Regions from separate parts of the Xanthobacter luteus genome, predicted to be linked through region 1. Evidence: predicted binding sites of a transcription regulator. Region 1 holds the regulator's gene; each other region holds the start of a gene.

Evidence for each region. The regulator LexA, encoded in region 1, represses DNA repair genes until DNA is damaged. The targets are predictions, from matches to a motif close to TGTTCNNNNTGTGTTCNG.
Region 2: a site for LexA is predicted at 2,255-2,272, ahead of ABLE88_RS18815 (ATP-dependent helicase). Genes of this name have one in related genera too.
Region 3: a site for LexA is predicted at 1,659-1,676, ahead of ABLE88_RS23140 (PA0069 family radical SAM protein). Genes of this name have one in related genera too.

What each region holds. Positions count from the first base shown of each region.
Region 1 covers NZ_JBDZDO010000001.1:58,589-62,841, forward strand. The annotation lists gene moaC (cyclic pyranopterin monophosphate synthase MoaC) at 1-3, shown strand, start outside; gene ABLE88_RS00385 (molybdopterin molybdotransferase MoeA) at 20-1,234, shown strand; gene lexA (transcriptional repressor LexA) at 1,450-2,157, shown strand; gene ABLE88_RS00395 (ComEC/Rec2 family competence protein) at 2,255-4,253, opposite strand, start outside.
Region 2 covers NZ_JBDZDO010000006.1:299,651-303,903, reverse strand. The annotation lists gene ABLE88_RS18840 (MFS transporter) at 1-516, shown strand, start outside; gene ABLE88_RS18835 (SRPBCC family protein) at 492-1,088, opposite strand; gene ABLE88_RS18830 (ArsR/SmtB family transcription factor) at 1,085-1,408, opposite strand; gene ABLE88_RS18825 (cupin domain-containing protein) at 1,545-1,880, shown strand; gene ABLE88_RS18820 (hypothetical protein) at 1,953-2,186, shown strand; gene ABLE88_RS18815 (ATP-dependent helicase) at 2,398-4,253, shown strand, end outside.
Region 3 covers NZ_JBDZDO010000009.1:218,039-222,291, forward strand. The annotation lists gene ABLE88_RS23125 (proton-translocating transhydrogenase family protein) at 1-187, opposite strand, end outside; gene ABLE88_RS23130 (Re/Si-specific NAD(P)(+) transhydrogenase subunit alpha) at 187-1,344, opposite strand; gene ABLE88_RS23135 (aa3-type cytochrome c oxidase subunit IV) at 1,377-1,529, opposite strand; gene ABLE88_RS23140 (PA0069 family radical SAM protein) at 1,771-3,066, shown strand; gene ABLE88_RS23145 (VOC family protein) at 3,080-3,568, shown strand; gene ABLE88_RS23150 (TetR/AcrR family transcriptional regulator) at 3,775-4,253, opposite strand, start outside.

The sequences.
Region 1 (4,253 bases):
TGAGGTTCGAGGAACGCTGATGGCACTGATGAGCGTCGAGGAGGCCCTGCGCCGCGTCGCCGGCCCAACGGAGGCGCTGGCCGAGGAATGGGTGCCGGTATCCGCCGCCGCCGGGCGCGTGCTCGCCCGCGACCTCATCGCCAACCGCTCCCAGCCGCCGGCCGACATGTCGGCCATGGACGGCTATGCGGTGCGCGCCGCCGACATCGTCGACACCCCGGCGCGGCTCGCGGTGATCGGCGAATCCGCCGCCGGGCGTCCGTTCACGGGCGCCGTGGGCCGGGGGGAATGCGTGCGCATCTTCACCGGCGCGGTGCTGCCCGCGGGCGCCGACACGGTGGTGATCCAGGAGAACACCACGCGCGAGGGCGCGGTGATGACCACCACCGCGCCCACCGCGGCGCGGCGCAACGTGCGCAAGGCCGGCTGCGACTTCGCCAAGGGCGCGCCGGGCCTTGCCGCCGGCCATCGCATCACCGCGCGCGGCATGATGCTGGCCGCCGCCATGGACCATGCCCGCGTGCCGGTGGCGCGCCGGCCGCGCGTCGCGCTGCTGCAGACCGGCGACGAGCTGGTGATGCCGGGCGAGGGCTCAGGCGCCGACGCCGAGATCGTGGTGTCGAACGCCTTCGGCCTCGCCGCCATCGCCCGCGGGGCGGGGGCGGAGGTGATCGACCTCGGCGTGGTGGGGGACGACCTTTCCGTCATCCGCGCCGCCATCCGCCGCGCCGTGGATGAGGGGGCCGACGTGCTGGTCTCCTCCGGCGGGGCCTCGGTGGGCGACCACGACCTCATGGCGCCGGCCCTGAAGGCCGAGCAGGTGGACCTCGAAGTGCACAAGATCGCGCTGCGGCCCGGCAAGCCGCTGATGTTCGGCCGGCGCGGCGCCCTGCGGGTGCTGGGCCTGCCGGGCAATCCGGTGTCCTCCCAGGTCTGCGGGCTGCTGTTCCTGACGCCGCTGCTGCGCGCGCTCCAGGGCGAGACGGGCCCGGCCTACCGGACGCTTCCGGCCCGGCTCGGCTGCGCCATGCCGGCCAATGACTGGCGCATGGACTTCATGCGCGCGCGGCTCGCCGCCGACGGCGCCGGCGGGCTGCTCGCGACCCCCCTGCCGGTCCAGGACAGCTCGCTGCTCTCGGTGCTGGCTTCGGCCGACGCGCTCCTGATCCGCCCCGCCGACGCGCCCGCCGCCGAGGCCGGCGCGCCCTGCGAGGTGATCCCGTTCCAGGATTGAGGCCGGGATCCGCCGGCCCCAGGCGCAAGCGCTGGCATTCGCGGGCGGCTTTACGCCATCTTCACCACTTGCGGAACACAAAAGGAACAGATAAGGGTTGTTCATGATTTGTTTCTCCGCCCCCGGTGCGGTGGCGGAGGCCCGCAGGACGGCCAAGATCGGCCCCTGCGGGTGCTGGCTTGACCGGCGGCGGGCAAATGGCACGGGGGCGAGGAATGCTGACGCGCAAGCAATATGACCTGCTTCGGTTCATCCACGAGCGGCTCAAGGAGACCGGCGTCCCCCCCTCCTTCGACGAGATGAAGGAGGCGCTCGATCTGCGCTCCAAATCGGGCATCCACCGGCTCATCACGGCGCTGGAGGAGCGCGGCTTCATCCGCCGCCTGCCGAACCGCGCCCGGGCCCTGGAGGTGGTGCGCCTGCCGGACAGCGTCGCGCCCGGGCTCGCGGCGGCGCGCAGCGGGCGCGGCTTCTCCCCCGCGGTGATAGAAGGCAGCCTCGGTCGGGTGCGCCCCGTGGCCGAGGACGAGGAGGGCGGGCAGAGCGTCGCCGTGCCGGTCATGGGCCGGATCGCCGCCGGATCGCCGATCTCCGCCATCCAGTCGCGCAGCCACAATTTGAACATTCCCCCCGAAATGCTGGGCTCGGGCGAGCATTTCGCCCTCGAGGTGCGCGGCGACAGCATGATCGAGGCCGGCATCCTCGACGGCGACACCGTGCTGATCCGCCGCTGCGACAGCGCCGACACGGGCGACATCGTGGTGGCGCTGGTGGACGAGGAGGAGGCGACCCTCAAGCGCCTGCGCAAGAAGGGCGCCTCCATCGCCCTGGAAGCGGCGAACCCGGCCTATGAGACCCGCATCTTCGGCCCCGACCGGGTGCGCATCCAGGGCCGCCTCATCGGCCTGATGCGGCGCTACTGAGGGCTGGACGGCGCCGGCCGCGCGCAGCCGGCACGGATTTTCCCGGCGCGCGAGCCCTCGGCGGCGCGCCCTCGAAGCGCCCCCGGCGCGGCCTGCGCTAGCGCGGGTCCGAGGCGTCGGCGGCCAGGGCCTCCAGATCGAGCGGCCCCGGTGCCTCCAGTTGTTCGGGCAGAACCGGCATCCACGGCCGCTGGCGGAAGGCGGGCCGGGTGGGGATCGCCGTGAGGCCGCCCCAGGCGAGGGCGCCGCGGTCGCCCGAGCCGCGCGGCGCGAAGGCGTCCCCGCTCGGTGACGCGGCCTGCGCGGCCGCATTGGCGGTTGGCCCGCGCTCCGTGGGATCCGCGACCAGGCGCCCGGCGCCGGTCGACGCGTCGGCCACCGCTTCACCGCGCGCCATGCCCTCCCAGACCATCTCCTGCCCCAGCATCTCCTGCCCGAGCATCTCCTGCCCGAGCAAATGGCGCCCGGACGCGCCCTCCCCCGGCGCGCCGTCCCCGGTCAAGCCGGGCGTCCCGTCGCCGGCGGGCGCGATGGCGCCCTCCCCCGGCGCCCTCAGCCCCGCGCTGCGCGCCTTGCCCTCGGCCACAAAGGCGAGGGTCCCCGTGCGCTCCAGCAGTGCCGGCGTGATCACCCGCGCCGGGCAGGCGAGCGGCGCCTGATCGCGCGTGACGACGATGCGCGCCGACAGGCAGTCCGCGGCGAGGCCCTCGGCGCGGCGCGAGACCGCGAGCGTGCCGCCGCTCGGCAGCGGCGCGACGCAGCCGGAAGGGTCGCAGGCGAAGGCGGCGGCGAGCGCCGGGTCGTCGGCGGCCCGGCGGTCGCCCTCGCGGGTCAGCCACTGCTCGGCCACCAGCCGATGGGCGCGCGCGCCGACGATGGACAGGCGGCCGTCGGCGCCGCGCACCGCCACCGTTTCCCCATTGGGCGCGATCAGGATCTCCGGCCGCTGCGGCGCCGGCGTCGCGATCACCGCCAATGCCAGCGGCGCCAGCGCCAGCGCGCGCAGCACGCCGCGCAGCAGGCACAGGCACAGCAAGGCAAGGCTGGCGCAGGCGAGGCTCGCCGCGCCCGTCACGCCGACCCGCTGGTCCGCCCCCGGCAGCGCGGTCACCGCATCGGAGACCGCCAGCATCACGTCGATGCCGGCGCCCATCACCGGCCAGGCCAGCGCGTCCCAGCCGAACGGCATGAGCAGCACGCCGATAAGGCCCGCCGGCATCACCACCAGGGAGACCGCCGGCATGGCGGCGAGGTTGGCGAGCAGCCCGTAGGGCGCGAGCCGCTGGAAGTGGAACGCGCCGTAAGGCGCGGTCGCGAGCCCGGCCACCAGCGAGGTCAGGGCGATGCCGCCGAAGAACAGGGCGAGCGCGAGGCTGGCGCGCGCCAGGACGCCGTCCGGCCGCGGCAGCGCCCGCAGCGGGCGCAATTGCTCATAGGCCGCGACCAGGGCCAAAGTCGCGGCGAACGACATCTGGGTGCCCGGCTCCAGCGCCGCCTCAGGGGTGAGCGCCAGCACCGCCACCGCGGCCACGGCCACGGTGCGCAAGGTGAGCGCCGGCCGGCCGGCGGCGACGCCCGCCAGCACCAGCGCCGCCATCACGAACGAGCGCTGCGCCGGCACGTCGTTGCCGGAGAGCACGAGATAGCCCGCCCCGCCGGCGAGCGCGACCGCGGCGGCGATCGACTTGATGGGCCAGGCGAGCGCCAGCGCCGGCACCAGAGCGAGCAGCGCCCGCGCGGCGGTGAACAGGGTGCCCATCACCAGGGCCATGTGGAGGCCCGAGATGGACAGGATGTGGGTGAGGCCCGAGACCCGCATGCACTCCTCCACCGCGTCGGGGATGGCGGAACGGTCGCCCGCCACCAGCGCCACGGCGATCGCCGCCGGCGTGCCGCCGATCGCTGCGCGGATGCGGGCGGACAGGGCCTGGCGCACCGCGTCGACGGCGGTGGCGAAGCGCACCGACAGGGGCGGCGCGCCGAGGTCCGGCGCCGGCTTCGGCCGCCCGAGCCCGTAGCCCACCGCGCCGATGCCGTCGAACCACGGGCCGCGGCCGAAATCATGGGCCCCCGGCATGGCCGGCCCGAGCGGCGGC
Region 2 (4,253 bases), on a different contig from region 1:
ATCGGCATCTTCGGCATCCTGCTCACCGTGACCGGCACGCTCGGCGCGTTCGCGGGCGGGCGGCTCGACGATGCGTTCGGCGCGCGCGCGGTGATCCTCGGCGCGCTCGGCGTGCTCATCCTCGCCGCCATCGGCATCCTGTCGCTGGAAAAGGACGCGCTCCTCTTCGGCCTCGTGCCCACGGCGCCGGCCGAGGGGCTGTTCGCCACCTGGCCGGAGAAGGCCTATGTGGGCATCGGCCTGTTCATCGGCCTGGTGGCGGGGCCGCTCCAGGCGGCCTCGCGCACCTTGCTGGTCCGCCTTGCGCCGGCGGAGAACCTGTCCGAATGCTTCGGCCTGTTCGCCCTTTCGGGGAAGATCACCTCGTTCGCCGCCCCCACCTCGGTGGCCGTGGTCACCGCGCTCACGGCGAGCCAGCGGGCGGGGGTGGCGGTGCTGATCGTGTTCTTCACCCTCGGCGCGGTGCTGATCGCCGGGGTGCGGCGCGCGCCTCAGGCGGGCAGTCGGGCGTCGTAGGCCGCCGCCACCGGGCCGAGCACGGTCCAGAAGGCCGAGCGCGGCTGATCCGCCAGAACCTCGGCGAGCAGGTGCAGATGGGCATGCCAGCCGCCGGACACGCTGAGCATGGCGGCGCGGTCGGCGAGGCGCCGATGGGTCAGCACCATGCGCACCGCATCCCCTTCCGGCTCCAGCTCGATCAACACCTCGGAGGCGGGCCGGCCCTCCTGGTCGAGGCCGAAGGTGAAGCCCAGCCGGCGCTCCGGCTCCCAGGCGGTGACGCGCCCCTGAAGGTGCTGCGTGCCGCCGTGGCAGGCGTGGGGCCCGGTGGCTGGCACCGGCGGATCGCCCAGCGTGTCGTTCTCGAAGGTGAGCGCGACCGCGCCGCCCATGGCCGGCTCCATGGTGCCGGCGGCGAGCCATTTGGCGCGCAGGTCGGACTGGGTGAGGTGGGCCCAGACCCGCGCGAGCGGCCCCTTCAGGCGCCGCTCGAAGCGGACGGCGCCCGCCTCGGTGACGACGCCCATGGGCGCTTCGGCGCGGGCTGAGATGGCGCCGTGGGTGGCATGTGCGAAGGCGGCGTTGGTCATCGGTTCGTCTCCGTGTCGTCGTCGGGGGTTTCGAGGGCGGCCGCGAGGGCGTCGAGGCGCGCGCTCCAGAAGCGCCGCGTGCGGTCGATCCACGCCTCCATCCCGTCGAGGCCTTCGGGATCGAGGCGGTAGATGCGCCGCTGCCCCTCGCTGCGCACCCGCACCAGCCCGGCCTGCCGGAGCGCCTTCAGGTGCTGGGAGATGGCGGGCGCGCTCAAGGAGAAGGCTGCGACGATGTCGCCGGCGGCCATCTCGCTTTGGGCAAGGCGCTCCAGGATGGCGCGCCGTGTGGGGTCGGAAAGGGCTGCGAAGCTGTCCATGGGCCTATATTTCGTTTTTCATTTAATTAAGTCAATACAAAAATATTGCCCCTCGCCTTGCCCCGGCCCGCGGCATGAGGGAAGGATGACCGCCCGCGCGGGCGCCCCGCCGGGAGAAGGGTCGAGGAGGTCGCCCATGACGCTGCGTTCCATCCGCTTCGATCCCGCGCCGAAGGTGGACACCGCCGCAGCCACCACCGTGCACGAGTGGTATCAGGACAAGTCCGGCGCCTTCTCCGCCGGCTTCTGGGCCTCGCAGGCGACCGAGATCGCCGTCGACTATGCGGAGGATGAGTTCTGCGTCCTGCTGGAGGGCACGGTGGAGCTCACCGATGCCTCCGGCCACACCGAGACCTACGAGGCCGGCGCCTGCTTCGTGATCCCGGCCGGCTTCACCGGCACCTGGAAGAGCGTGACGCCGGTGCGCAAGTTCTACGTGGTGCACCTGCCGAAGGAGGCGCCGCCCGCCTGACCGGCGCGCCGGAACCTTCCGCGCCCGCGCCGTGTTGCCCTTTCGGACCTGTGTCCTGAAAGGGAGAGCGCCATGTCGATCCGTGTCCAGATCGCCGCCATGCTGTTCATGATGATCCAGGCGGTGCTGTTTTTCGCCGGAACGCTGTTCCTGCTGCTGACGCCCCTGTCGCGGGAGGCCATGGCGCTGATGCCGTGGGTGGTCGCCGTCACAGCCTTGATGTCGCTGCCATTGTCATGGTGGCTGGCGCCGCGGCTGCGCGCCCGCACCTGGCGGCGGAAGGGCACCATGGAGATGCTGAAGTGACGGGCTGATTCCACCTTGAGCCGGCGGGCCGGGCGAAATCCACCGCCAAGCTCGCATTTGAGCCGTCTCGATGCCATTTTGTTCCGCAAGAGAATCATATGGCCCGAGACCTGCCCCTTTGACATCGCCTCCCCCTCCCCGCCGGCCCGAGGCTGCGCCCGCGCTTCCCGGACTGAAGCCCGGCGGCATCGCCGCCCGCGCGCGCGCCGCCATGGCCCCCGCGGCCCCCGCCGCCGCCTATCTCGCCGGCCTCAATCCGGAACAGCGCGAGGCGGTGGAGACGCTGGACGGCCCGCTCCTGGTGCTGGCCGGCGCCGGCACCGGCAAGACGCGCGTGCTCACCGCCCGCGTCGCCCATATCCTCTCGCTCGGCCGCGCCTTCCCGTCGCAGATCCTGGTGGTCACCTTCACCAACAAGGCGGCGCGGGAGATGAAGGACCGCATCCACGCCATGGTGGGCGACCAGATCGAGGGCATGCCCTGGCTCGGCACCTTCCATTCCATCGGCGTGCGGATTCTGCGGCGCCACCACGAGCTGGTGGGGCTGAAATCGGGCTTCACCATCCTCGACACCGACGATCAGATCCGCCTGCTCAAGCAGCTGCTCGTCGCCGAGAACATCGACGAGAAGCGCTGGCCGGCGCGGCTGCTGGCCGCCACCATCGACGGCTGGAAGAACCGCGGCCTCTCGCCCAAGGACGTGCCGCCGGGCGAGGGTGCGGTGTTCGCGGGCGGCAAGGGCGGCATGCTCTATGCCGCCTACCAGGCGCGGCTGAAGGCGCTCAACGCGGTGGACTTCGGCGACCTGCTGCTGGAAGGCATCCGCCTGTTCCGCGAGAACCCCGACGTGCTGGCGGAATACCACAAGCGTTTCAAATACCTGCTGGTGGACGAGTATCAGGACACCAACGTCGCCCAGTATCTGTGGCTGCGCCTGCTCGCCCAGGGCTCGAAGAATGTCTGCTGCGTGGGCGACGACGACCAGTCCATCTATGGCTGGCGCGGCGCCGAGGTGGACAACATCCTCAGATTCGAGAGCGACTTTCCCGGCGCCAAGGTGATCCGCCTGGAGCGCAACTACCGCTCCACCGGCCATATCCTCGCCTCCGCCTCCCACCTCATCGCCCACAATGAGGGCCGGCTCGGCAAGACGCTGTTCTCCGAGGGCGAGGAGGGCGAGCACGTCACCGTCACCGGGGCCTGGGATTCGGGCGAGGAGGCGCGCGCCGTCGGCGAGGAGATCGAGCAGCTCCAGCGCGCCGGGCACAAGCTGTCGGAGATCGCCATCCTGGTGCGCGCCTCGTTCCAGATGCGCGAGTTCGAGGACCGCTTCGTCACCCTGGGCCTGCCCTATCGCGTCATCGGCGGCCCGCGCTTCTACGAGCGCGCCGAGATCCGCGATGCGCTCGCTTACCTGCGCTGCGTGAACTCCCCCGCCGACGACCTCGCCTTCGAGCGCATCGTCAACGTGCCGAAGCGCGGCATCGGCGACGCCACCGTCAAGCAGGTGCACGACGTGGCCCGCGCCGCCGGACTGCCGCTCCAGGAGGCGGCCCGCGCCCTCGCCCAGAGCGAGGAGCTCAAACCCAAGGTGCGCGCCACCATGCGCGGCCTCATCGAGGCCTTCGAGCGCTGGCGCGAGCTCTCGCGCACCCTCTCCCACACCGAGCTTGCCGAGATCGTGCTCGACGAGAGCGGCTATACCGAGATGTGGCAGAAGGACCGCTCGGCGGAAGCCGCGGGTCGGCTCGAGAACCTCAAGGAGCTGGTGCGCTCCATGGAGCCGTTCGAGAACCTCACCGGCTTCCTGGAGCACATCTCTTTGGTCATGGATGCGGAGAACGGCGCCGGCGAGGACGCGGTGCAGGTGATGACCCTGCATTCCGCCAAGGGGCTGGAATTCGACACCGTCTTCCTGCCCGGCTGGGAGGAGGGCCTGTTCCCGCACCAGCGGGCGCTGGACGAGCAGGGCAAGGCCGGCCTGGAGGAGGAGCGGCGCCTGGCTTATGTGGGCATCACCCGCGCCCGCGCCTCGGCGCGCATCTGGTTCGCCTCCAACCGGCGCAT
Region 3 (4,253 bases), on a different contig from region 1:
CGAAGATGGAGAGGCGGAACACGAACGGGTCGATGGCGCCGCCGGTGGCGGCATGGGCGAGCCCGCCGAGCGCGGCGGCGGCCTGGTCCGCATAGGCCTGGGCGGCGTCCGCCGCCTGGCGCGCCACCTCGGCGGCGATGCGCGCCTGTTCCGCGGCGTCCGCCGCGAGCTGTGGATTGGGGGTCATCAGGCCGCTCCCTCAGGGGCAGGATTTTTGGGGGCGAAATTGGGATGCACGACCGCGCCGTCGCGGGTGAGCAGCGTCGCCTTGACCAGCTCGTCGTCCCATTTGACGGCAAGGGCCTTGGCCTGCTTGTCGATCATGGTCTCGAGGAAGTTGAACAGGTTCTTGGCGTAGAGCGGCGAGGTGGAGGCCGCGGCGCGGCCCGGCACGTTGAGATGGCCGACGATCTTCACGCCGCCCACCACCGCGACCTCGCCGGGGATCGCCCCTTCCACGTTGCCGCCGCGCTCCACCGCGAGGTCGACGATCACCGAGCCCGGCTTCATGGAGGCGACCATGGCCGCGCTCACCAGCTTCGGCGCGGGCCGGCCGGGAATGAGCGCGGTGGTGATGACGATGTCCTGCTTCTTGATGTGCTCGGCGACGAGCGCGGCTTGCTTTGCCTGATACTCCGCCGACATGGGCTTGGCGTAGCCGGCGGCTGTCTCCGCCTGCTTGAACTCTTCGTCCTCCACGGCGACGAACTTGGCGCCGAGCGAGGCCACCTGCTCCTTCGCCGCGGGGCGCACGTCGGTGGCGGTGACGATGGCGCCGAGGCGGCGCGCGGTGGCGATGGCCTGGAGGCCGGCGACGCCGGCGCCCATGACGAAGGCGCGCGCCGCGGGCACGGTGCCGGCGGCGGTCATCATCTGCGGCAGCGCGCGGTTGAACTCGGCGGCCGCGTCGATCACCGCGCGGTAGCCGGCGATGTTGGCCTGGGACGACAAGACGTCCATCACCTGGGCGCGGGTGATGCGGGGCATCAGCTCCATGGCGAAGGCGGCCACCCCGGCGCGGGCCATGGCGGCGAGCGCGGCGTCGTTGCCGTAGGGGTCCATGATGGCGAGCACCAGGGCCCCGGGCTTGTACGACGAAAGCTCGGCTTCCGTGGGGCGCCGCACCTTCAGCACCACGTCGGCGCCGGACAGCGCATCGGCGGCATGGGGCGCGATGGTGGCGCCAGCGGCCTCATAATCGGCATCGAGGATGCCGGACGCGACGCCGGCGCCGGCCTCGACCGCCACCTGGGCGCCGAGCGCGACGAGGCGCTTGACCGTATCCGGGGTCGCAGCAACCCTCGGCTCGCCGGGATCGACCTCGGCGGGGACAGCGATTTTCATCGGAAAGTCTCCGGTGCTCCGGGCTCACAGGCTCAGAGGAGGAAAATCCACATCAGGACGAGAATGACGGCGATCGCGATGGAGGCCCATTTTGTCAGCGACGTGAACATCTCATAGGTGCGTTCGTGCTCGACATAGTCGTTGCCTTCCGCGTGCCCGTACTCGATCGTGCCGTGATCGGCCATCGGTTTCCCCCTAGCTTATCGCTCGCACTGGCGTTTAGCGGAGAAGCGGTTTTCTGGCAACTCTTCTCTGGTGTACAGTATACATAATGTGCACCGCAACAGAAGGATTCCGTCCCGTTTCGGGATCTATGTTCTTGCTTTGTTCCTATCTGCGGGCTATCTTTTATCCATGGATGCCCCGCTCGATTCCCCCATCGTCGATCCGCCGCCCCCGGTTTGCGGGGCCGCGCCCGAAGCCGGTGTGCCGACAGGTCGCAGGGTCAACCGGGCGGCCGCCCCGCGCCGGGCGCAGCCCGATTCGGTGAAGACCGGCGCCGCCAACGCTTCTGCCATCGTCCGCACGGGCCCCGCCCTTCCCCTTGCGCGGCCCAAGAAGAAGGGCGCGCGTCTGCTGGGCCGGCTCGCCGAGGAGCGCGCCGCGCCCGCGCCCGTGCTTCCGCCCGCGCTCGACGGCGAGGCGGGAACCGGGGTGGAGCCGGAGCGGCGCCGCGGGCGCGGCGCCACCTCCAACGCCGCCGGCCGCTTCGAGCCCGCCGCCCGCATCGCGTTCGACGACGGCTGGGAGAGCCTCGACGACCTGCCGCCCTTCCGCACCCAGGTGACCGAGGAGCGCGCGCGCACGGTCATCACCCGCAACCAGTCGCCCGACATCGCCTTCGACCGCTCCATCAACGCCTATCGCGGCTGCGAGCACGGCTGCATCTACTGCTTCGCGCGGCCCACCCATGCCTTCCACGGCCTTTCGGCCGGGATCGACTTCGAGACCCAGCTGTTCGTGAAGCCCGACGCGCCGGAGCTGCTGGCGCGCGAGCTGGCGCATCCCGCCTATCAGCCGCGCGTCATCGCCATGGGGACCAACACCGATCCCTACCAGCCGATCGAGAAACGCTACCAGGTGACCCGCCGCCTGCTGGAAGTCCTGGCCGAGTTCGGTCATCCGGTGGGCATCGTCACCAAGTCGGCGCTGGTGGCGCGCGACATCGACATTCTCGGCCCCATGGCCGCGCGCGGGCTGGCCAAGGTCGCCATCTCCATCACCACCCTCGATCCGCACCTCGCCCGCACCATGGAGCCCCGCGCCGCGAGCCCGCACGTGCGCCTCGCCACCATCCGCCGCCTCGCCGACGCGGGCATTCCCACCGCGGTGCTGACGGCGCCGGTCATCCCGGCGCTCAACGACATGGAGATCGAGCGCATCCTCGACGCCGCCAAGGCGGCGGGCGCGAGCGAGGCGGGCTACGTGACGCTGCGCCTGCCGCTGGAGATCGCCGATCTGTTCCGCGAATGGCTGGTGGCCAACTTCCCGGACAAAGCGCGCCACGTGCTGGCGCTGGTGCGCCAGATGAACGGCGGCAAGGATTACGATTCCACCTTCGGCAAGCGCCAGCGGGGAACCGGGCCCTATGCCTGGACCATCGGCCGCCGCTTCGAGATCGCCACCCGGCGGCTCGGCCTCGAGGGCCGCGGGCTGAAGCTCACCACCGCCCATTTCCGCCGCCCCGCCGCCAAGGGCGAGCAGCTCTCGCTGTTCAATTGAGAAGGCGTGCCTGATGCCCGATCCCCACACCGACGGCAGCGCGGCGCGCGCGGCGCCGGACCTGCGGCTCCATCTCGTCACCCTCGGCGTCGCCGACCTCGCGCGCGCGGCCGCCTTCTATGGCGCGCTCGGGCTCGAGCGGCGCTACCGGGGCGCCGGCGGCGTCGCCTTCCTCCTGGCGGGCCATGTGGTGCTGGGTCTCTATCCCACCGCCGCGCTCGCCGATGATGCCCGCCTCAGGCCGGAGGATGCCGGCGGCGGCTTCGGTGGTGTCACCCTCGCCTTCAACGTCGCACACGCGGACGCGCCCGCCCAGGTCATCGCCCGCGCGGTGGCCGCGGGCGGGCGCTGCCTGAAGCCGGCGCAGCCCGTGTTCTGGGGCGGGGTCAGCGGCTATTTCGCGGACCTCGACGGCCATGTGTGGGAGGTCGCCTTCAATCCCGGCTTTCCGTTCGACGCCGAGGGCCGGCTGGTGGTGCCGGAAGAGGCGCCCGCGCCGTGACGGCGCGCCAGCGGTGGGGAGGGGCCGGCATCGCCTCCGCCGGAAGGCCGTCGCCGCAGCGGCCGCCCCTCCCTTCCTTTGGCGCGAACCGGGGCCGGCAGGCGGAGGACCAAAGCGAGGAGCCGCCGACACCTATCGGGAAGACGCGTGGGCGCGGGGCGCAAACGTCGGACGCCGTGCGGCGCGGATGCTCCCGCGGCGCCCGTTCAGGCTTCCCGCGGTCCCGCCTGGCGCGCCGCGCCCTCCGCCGCAGGCCGGCAGCCGGCGGGCGCCTTGGCGCCATAGGCGGCCATGAACACGCGCACCGCCCCGTTCACCACCTTGGCGGCATGGGCGGGGTCGGGCGGCTCGTTGGAGCCGATGAGGATGGGTGCCGTCACGCCGTCCTTGCACAATCCGAGGAACTGGCTCGCCGCCTGCTCCACGTCCTCGATCTCGAGCGCCCCCTGCTCCACCTTCGCGGCCAGGAACTTGGACAGGCGCTGGATGCCCGCGCACGGTCCGGCCTCGAAGAAGCGCCGGCCGATCTCGGGGAATTTTCCGGCGATGGCGATCACGGTGCGCAGCGTGGCGATATGCCCGGGCCGCACCATGGCGGCGATGAAGGAATGCCCGAGCTCGGTCAGCGCGGTCTGGACATCCGCTGCCTCGGCATCCAGCACGAACAGGCGCTCGGCGGTCTCGC